Linked DNA regions of Cupriavidus metallidurans CH34. The protein of the gene in region 1 interacts with the protein of each later gene in a pairwise test. Links are inferred from orthologs where the notes say so. Each region holds a gene or a part of one and is shown in the gene's direction. Other genes may lie near its edges.

Region 1 (4,032 bases):
CGCGTTCTGGACCACGGTTTCGAACCCGCGCGTGGTGGCGTCGCTGGAACTCAGCTTTGGTGCGTCGTTGGTGGCCGCGATCATCAACACGGTGTTTGGCCTGGTCGTGGCATGGGTGCTGGTGCGCTATCGGTTCTTTGGCAAACGGGTGATCGACGCGCTGGTGGACCTGCCGTTCGCGCTGCCCACTGCCGTGGCCGGTATCGCGCTGACCGCGCTGTTCGCGGGCAACGGCTGGATTGGCCGCTGGCTGGAACCGCTTGGCATCAAGGTGGCCTTCACGCCGTTGGGCGTGGTGGTGGCCCTGACCTTCATCGGCCTGCCGTTCGTGGTGCGCACGGTGCAACCGGTGCTCGAGGATGTCGAGCGCGAACTGGAGGAGGCCGCCGCGAGCCTGGGCGCTTCCCGGCTGCAGACGTTCTCGAGGGTGATCCTGCCCGCCATCCTGCCGGCGCTGCTGACGGGCTTCGCGCTGTCGTTCGCCCGTGCCACGGGCGAGTACGGATCGGTGGTGTTCATCTCCGGCAACATGCCGATGGTCTCCGAGATCGCGCCGCTGATGATCTACTCGAAGCTCGAACAGTACGACTACGCCGGTGCCACGGCCGTGGCCGTGGTGATGCTGGTGATCTCCTTCGTGCTGCTGTTGCTGATCAACCTGTTGCAAGCCTGGACGCGCCGTCACCAGAGCGGTGTCCGTGCCGCCGCGCTGCCCGATGGCAATCCGGAGGTGAACTGAGATGGCTGGTGCAATTTCCCGTCTGGGTGGCCCAGGTGCCCCAGGCGCCCCAAGTGCCCACGTACAGGCCGCGCAGTTCCCGCACGACGCCACTGGCGAATCACGCTGGGTGCGGTACGGGCTGATCACGGTCGCGGTGCTGTTCCTGGGGCTGTTCCTGTTCATCCCGCTGGCGTCAGTGTTCTATGAGGCGCTGCGCAAGGGTGTCGATACCTATCTGGCTGCATTGACCGAGCCGGATGCCGTGTCGGCCATCAAGCTGACGCTGACGGTCGCCGCGATCGCGGTGCCGCTCAATGTGGTGTTCGGCGTGGCCGCCGCGTGGGCCATCGCCAAGTTCGATTTCCGCGGCAAGAACCTGCTGATCACGCTGATCGACCTGCCGTTCTCGGTGTCGCCTGTGATCTCCGGCCTGATCTACGTGCTGATGTTCGGCGCGCAGGGTTGGTTCGGACCATGGCTGGAGGCGCACGACATCAAGATCATGTTCGCCGTGCCCGGGATCGTGCTGGCGACGATCTTCGTGACGTTCCCGTTCGTGGCGCGCGAGCTGATTCCGCTGATGCAGGCGCAGGGCAGCGAGGAGGAAGAGGCTGCCATCGTGCTGGGCGCTTCCGGCTGGCAGACGTTCTGGCACGTGACGCTGCCGAACATCCGCTGGGGCCTGCTATACGGCGTGATTCTCTGCAACGCGCGGGCGATGGGCGAGTTCGGCGCCGTGTCGGTGGTATCGGGTCATATCCGCGGCCTGACCAACACCATGCCGCTGCACGTCGAGATTCTCTACAACGAATACAACTTCGCGGCCGCGTTCGCGGTGGCGTCCCTGCTGACGCTGCTGGCGCTGGTCACGCTCGGTATCAAGACGCTGGTCGAAATCCGCGCCAGCCGGGAACAACTGGAAGGGCAGCCATCATGAGCATTCAGGTCAGGAACGTACACAAGCGCTTTGGCGATTTCGTAGCGCTCAACGACGTCTCGCTGGACTTCGCCGAAGGCGAACTCACCGCGCTGCTGGGGCCGTCGGGCTGCGGCAAGACCACGCTGCTGCGAATCATCGCGGGCCTGGAGCGCGCCGACGCGGGACAGGTGGTGCTGGCAGGGCAGGATGCCTCGACCCAGCACGTGCGCCAGCGCAATGTGGGTTTCGTGTTCCAGCATTACGCGCTGTTCAAGCACATGACCGTATTCGAGAACGTGGCTTTCGGCCTGCGCGTGAAGCCGCGCGGCGAGCGTCCGTCCGAGGCGAAGATCCGCGAGAAGGTGAAGTCGCTGCTCGAACTCGTGCAGCTCGACTGGCTTGCTGATCGCTTCCCCGCGCAGTTGTCGGGCGGTCAGCGCCAGCGCATCGCACTGGCTCGCGCATTGGCCGTGGAACCACGCGTGCTGCTGCTCGACGAGCCGTTCGGCGCACTGGACGCCAAGGTGCGCAAGGAACTGCGCCGCTGGCTGCGCCGGCTGCACGACGATCTGCACGTTACCAGCGTGTTCGTCACGCATGACCAGGAGGAGGCGCTTGAAGTGGCCGACCAGGTGGTGCTGATGAACCGTGGCAGCGTGGAGCAGTTCGGCACACCCGAGGCCGTGTACAACCACCCGGCCACGCCGTTTGTGTTCGGCTTCCTCGGCAACGTGAACCTGTTTCACGGCCGGCTGGAGGTGGGCGACAGCGGCGGCCTGCTGCACACCGGCGAGGCCGTGCTGCCCGTGGTCGGTAGCGGCCATGAGACCGAGGGCGATGCGGTGGCCTATGTCCGTCCGCATGATCTCGACCTTGAACGCTATGCGCCGGGCACCGACGGCATCGCGGTAACGCTGCGTCGCGCGCTGACGCTGGGCCCGGTGGCCCAGCTCGAACTCGAACGCGAAGACAACCAGGACGTGATCGAGGTGGCGCTGCCGCTCGAGCGCTTCCGCCATCATGGTTTCAAGGAGGGCGAACTGCTGGCGGTACGGCCGCGGCAGTTGCGTGTCTTCAATCAGGGCCGGACAACACAAGAACAGGGAGCGGCACGATGAATTTCCAGCAACTGCGATCGATTCGCGAGGCGGTGCGCCGCCAGTTCAACCTCACCGAAGTGGCCAACGCGCTTTACACGTCGCAGCCCGGTGTGTCCCGCCAGATTCGCGAGCTCGAGGAAGAGCTGGGTGTGGAGATCTTCGAACGCTATGGCAAGCGGCTGACCGGCCTGACCGAGCCCGGCCGGGAGATCGTCCGCATCGTCGAGCGCCTTCTGCTCGAAGCGGAGAACCTGCGCCAGGCGGGCGACGAGTTCGCCGGCCGCCATACGGGCCGGCTGACTGTCGCCACCACCCACACGCAGGCGCGCTACGCGCTGCCCAAGGTGGTGCAGAGCTTCCGGCGCGAGTATCCGCATGTGACGCTGGCGCTGCAGGAAGCGTCGCCGGCGCATATCGTCGAACTGCTGCTGACGGGGCAGGCCGATATCGGTATCGCCACCGAGGCCGTGGCCAGCGAAGCCGGTCTGACTTCGTTCGAGGCCTATAGCTGGCAGCACGTGATCGTGGTGTCGCCCGACCATCCGCTGACGCGGCTGCCCGAGCCGACGCTGGAGGACATCGCCAACTTCCCGCTCATTACCTACGACGCGGGCTTCACAGGCCGCCGCAAGATCGACGGTGCGTTCGCCGAGGCCGGCCTGCAGCCGGAGATCGTGCTGACCGCGATGGACGCTGACGTCATCAAGACCTATGCCGAGCTGGAACTGGGCGTGGGCATCATCGCGTCGATGGCGTATGACGCGCGCAAGGACGAAGGGCTGGTGCGGATCTCGGCCGACCATCTGTTCGAACCGAACGTCACCAGCGTGGCCGTGCGACGCGGCGCTTATCTGCGCGGCTACGCCCATGCGTTCATCAACATGTTCGCGCCGCACCTGTCGCGCGACACGGTCTCCACGGCCCTGGCCGAATCCGCGCATCGCCCGGCGCTGGCTGCTGCCTGAGTTGGCGGCCCCGGCAGGCGTCGGGGCCATCGCCACGTTTGGCGCTTTCCGCTCGCTTGTCGGGCTCCACTACCTTTCGCGCCATCTGTCGCCGGTTCGTCGCACGGCGCTTCCGTCCCGGGCCGGTCCGGCGTAAAGTGCCCCCATCGCGGCCCGGCGGTGTTTCCTTGCCCGGTCTTGCGCGATGCTGCAGTGCATCAGAGATTTGCACGCGGTACCTGTAGCGAGAGGAGGGAGAGAACATGCGCCTATCGTGCGCGGGCCCGTCGCGGCTCAATATTCTTTGGCGCGACCTGCTGTTCGTGCTCTGCATGAACACGGTGATCG
Region 2 (3,837 bases), 1.7 Mb from region 1 along the record:
TTACGAAGAGCAGCAGCTCTATCGCGACATGCAGCGCGATGTTGTGAATCAGCTCATGCGCCGGCTGGCCTCGGTCAAGACGATCTGACGCGCCGGGTATCGGCGCGACTCAGGCCGACACAGGAAACATAGGGCGACAATGCAGCTCAAGCTCGACGGACTCGAGGCACATCTGAGGCAGGCGCAGGCCAAGGGCCTGGCGCCGCTTTACGTCGTTCACGGCGACGAGCACCTGCTGGTGCTGGAGGCGGTAGATCGCCTGCGCCGCGCTGCGCGAGAGGCCGGTTTCTCCGAACGCGACGTGCTGGTGGCCGAACGTGGCTTCCAGTGGGGGCAGGTCATCGAGGCCCAGCAGTCGATGTCGCTGTTCGGCGACCGCAAGATCGTCGAGTTGCGTATTCCATCGGGCAAGCCGGGCAAGGACGGCGGCGAGGCGTTGCGCGCCGTGGCCGCCCAGCCGTCGCCGGATGTGGTGATGCTGGTCACACTGCCGCGCCTGGATTTCGCCACGACGAAATCGGCCTGGTTCCAGGCATTGGAGTCGGCGGGGGTGTCGATCAAGGTCGATGCCGTGGACCGCACGCGGCTGCCCGCCTGGGTGGGCGAACGACTCGGCCTGCAGCAGCAGCGGGTGGAGCCGGGCGAGCCAGGGCGGCGCGCGCTGCAGTTCATCGCCGAAAAGGTCGAGGGCAACCTGCTGGCCGCGCATCAGGAAATCCAGAAGCTCGGCCTGCTTTATCCGCCCGGCGCGCTGACCTTCGACCAGGTTCAGGACGCGGTGCTGAACGTGGCCCGCTACGACGTGTTCAAACTGTCCGAAGCCATGCTCGGCGGCGACGTGCCGCGCCTGGTGCGTATGCTCGAAGGGCTGCGTGGCGAGGGCGAGGCTACGGTGCTGGTGCTGTGGGCGCTGACCGAGGAAATTCGCGTATTATCCAAGGTCCGGCAAGGCTTGGCGGGCGGCAAGCCGGCGGGCGTGCTGATGCGCGAACTGCGCGTCTGGGGCCCGCGCGAGCGGCTCGTACCACAGGCCGCGCAACGGCTGTCGATGCCGCAACTGGAAGCCGCGCTTGCCATGGCCGCGCGGCTGGACCGGCAGGTCAAGGGCCTGTCCGACCTGCCAGGCGCTGGCGGAGCGGCCGGTGCGTTACCAGCCGAGCCATGGGACGGCCTGATGCAGCTTGCGCTGATGATCGCCAGACCCGCATGAGGCCTCCGGGCCCCCGGGGTCCGGACAGGTGACCGGACCACCGAACCAGAACAATCGCCGGCAGCCGCGCCGGCGCATCGACATCGCGGCACTCATAGCAGACCGGGCACAGGCCCGGACACCATCATGACCGAGTTCGATCTCCACGCTTACATGACCCGCGTTGGCCAGCAGGCCCGCGCGGCATCGCGCGCCATGGCGCGCGCTTCCACGGCCGACAAGAACCGTGCGCTGCTGACGATTGCCGCGGCCATCCGCCGCGATGCGGACAAGCTCAAGGCCGTCAACGCCCGCGACGTCGAACGCGCCCGCACCAACGGCCAGGACGCCGCCTTCATTGATCGCCTGACACTGTCGGACAAGGCGATCGCCACGATGGCAGCCGGCCTCGAGCAGATAGCCGCGCTGGCGGACCCGATCGGCGAAATCTCGAACATGAAGTTCCGTCCCACCGGCATTCAGGTGGGCCAGATGCGCGTGCCGCTCGGCGTGATCGGCATCATCTATGAATCGCGTCCGAACGTGACCATCGATGCGGCGGCGCTGTGCCTGAAGTCGGGCAACTCTACGATTTTGCGTGGCGGCTCCGAGGCGATCGAATCGAATACCGCCCTGGCCGCGCTCGTGGCCGAGGGACTGGCCGCGGCGGGGCTGCCCTCCGAAGCCGTGCAGGTGATCGAAACCACGGATCGCGCCGCGGTTGGTCGCCTGATCACGATGACCGAGTATGTCGACGTGATCGTGCCGCGCGGCGGCAAGAGCCTGATCGCCCGCTTGATGGAAGAGGCGCGCGTGCCGATGATCAAGCACCTGGACGGCATCTGCCACGTCTATATCGATGACGACGCCGACCTGGAAAAGGCCGTGCGCGTGTGCGACAACGCCAAGACGCAGCGCTACGCACCGTGCAACACGATGGAAACGCTGCTCGTGTCGCGCGAGATAGCTGCGAAGGCGCTGCCGCCGCTGTGCCGTATCTACCAGGAAAAAGGTGTCGAGTTGCGCGTCTGCCCGGCAACGCGCGCCACGCTGGAAGCCGCCGGCTTCTCGGGCCTGGTCGACGCCACCGAGGAGGACTGGCGTCTCGAGTACCTGGCGCCGGTGCTGGCGATCCGCACGGTGGACGGACTGGACGCCGCCATCGCGCACATCAACACCTACGGGTCGGCGCATACCGATTCGATCATCACCGAGAACTACACCACCGGGATGCGTTTTCTGCGTGAAGTCGATTCGGCCAGCGTGATGATCAATGCCTCGACGCGCTTTGCCGACGGCTTCGAGTACGGCCTCGGCGCGGAGATCGGCATCTCCAACGACAAGCTCCACGCTCGCGGCCCGGTGGGCCTGGAGGGGCTGACCTCGCTCAAGTACGTCGTGTTCGGTCACGGCGAGATTCGTACGTAACCGGAGGCGGATCAGCACATGCTCTGGGTCAAGGCGTTCCATATCCTGTTCGTGACTTCGTGGTTCGCGGGGTTGTTCTACCTGCCGCGCATTTTCGTCAATCTGGCGATGGAGACCGATGCGGCCAGCGTGAAACGCCTGCTGCTGATGGCGCGCAAGCTGTTCCGCTTCATGACGATGCTGGCCGTTCCGGCTGTCGTATTCGGCCTCTGGCTGTTCCTGGGCTATGGCATCGGCCGTGGCGCGGGGCAGGGGTGGATGCATGCCAAGCTGGCGCTGGTGCTGGTGCTGATCGGCTACCACCACGGTTGCGGCGTGCTCCTGCGCAAATTCGAACGCGGCGCCAACACGCGCTCGCACACCTTCTACCGCTGGTTCAACGAACTGCCGGTGCTGGTATTGCTGGCGGTTGTCATCCTGGTTGTCGTAAAGCCGTTTTAAGCTGACGTTCCAATCCGTTCTACCGTGAGGTCGTGATGAGCAAGCAGGTCGAGTATTTTCTGGCGCCGCCTTCCCCGTTTGTCTATCTGGGGCACGCGCGCTTTGTCGAGATTGCCAACCGTCACAAGGCCCAGGTGCTGCTGAAGCCCTGCGATATCGGCAAGGTTTTCGCGGTGTCGGGCGGCCTGCCACTGGCGCAGCGCCCGCCACAGCGTCAGGCTTACCGGCTGGTCGAACTGGAACGCTGGAGCAAGTTCCTTGGCATCCCGCTCAACTTGCACCCAACGTTCTTCCCGGTTTCAGGTGATACCGCGGCACGCCTGATCATCGCCGCCCAACTGGCCAACGGCACGGCGCGCGCGCTGGAACTGACCGGCGCGATCTCGCGCGCGGTGTGGGCCGAGCAGCGCAATATCGCCGATGCCGCCACGCTTTCGCTAATCGCCGAGGAATGCGGTCTCGACGGCGCGAGCCTGCTCAAGGCCAGCGAGGGGCAGGCGGTGCAGGCCGCATATGCGCAGAACACCCAGGACGCTATCTCCGCCAACGTGTTCGGCGCGCCGTGGTTCGTTTATGACGGCCAGCCATACTGGGGCCAGGACCGACTCGATTTCCTCGACCGCGCGCTCGCAGCGGGCTGATCGGGGGACGGTCACCGATACCTTCCGTCCGCCATGGCGGACGTTTTTGTTTGCAGGATTTTCACGCCATGACCCAAGCTTTCTTTGTTCCTTGCCCGCGCGGCCTGGAACCCGCCCTTGCCGAGGAACTACGCGAAA

The links. The genes of interacting proteins can lie anywhere in the genome.
Region 2: the proteins of RMET_RS06945 (region 1) and RMET_RS14890 interact in binary tests that used the Escherichia coli proteins (3 or more experiments, as listed by UniProt). The link is inferred for Cupriavidus metallidurans CH34 from one-to-one orthologs.

Annotation. Positions count from the first base shown.
Region 1 is NC_007973.1:1,485,431-1,489,462, forward strand. The notes cover bases 713-3,706. They hold RMET_RS06945 (sulfate/molybdate ABC transporter ATP-binding protein), read left to right. Parts: upstream 713-1,654; coding sequence 1,655-2,758; downstream 2,759-3,706. Other genes in these bases: cysT (sulfate ABC transporter permease subunit CysT), read left to right, coding at 713-739; cysW (sulfate ABC transporter permease subunit CysW), read left to right, coding at 741-1,658; RMET_RS06950 (CysB family HTH-type transcriptional regulator), read left to right, coding at 2,755-3,705. Outside these bases: more of cysT, read left to right, coding at 1-712; RMET_RS06955 (sensor histidine kinase), read left to right, coding at 3,948-4,032. UniProt on the Escherichia coli protein: Part of the ABC transporter complex CysAWTP involved in sulfate/thiosulfate import. Responsible for energy coupling to the transport system.
Region 2 is NC_007973.1:3,226,460-3,230,296, reverse strand. Bases 678-3,476 are described here. They hold RMET_RS14890 (glutamate-5-semialdehyde dehydrogenase), read left to right. Parts: upstream 678-1,336; coding sequence 1,337-2,617; downstream 2,618-3,476. Other genes in these bases: RMET_RS14880 (2-hydroxychromene-2-carboxylate isomerase), read left to right, coding at 3,094-3,476; RMET_RS14885 (CopD family protein), read left to right, coding at 2,636-3,058; holA (DNA polymerase III subunit delta), read left to right, coding at 678-1,210. In the rest of the region: RMET_RS14900 (LPS-assembly lipoprotein LptE), read left to right, coding at 1-88; more of holA, read left to right, coding at 140-677; more of RMET_RS14880, read left to right, coding at 3,477-3,699; RMET_RS14875 (THUMP domain-containing class I SAM-dependent RNA methyltransferase), read left to right, coding at 3,768-3,837. UniProt on the Escherichia coli protein: Catalyzes the NADPH-dependent reduction of L-glutamate 5-phosphate into L-glutamate 5-semialdehyde and phosphate. The product spontaneously undergoes cyclization to form 1-pyrroline-5-carboxylate.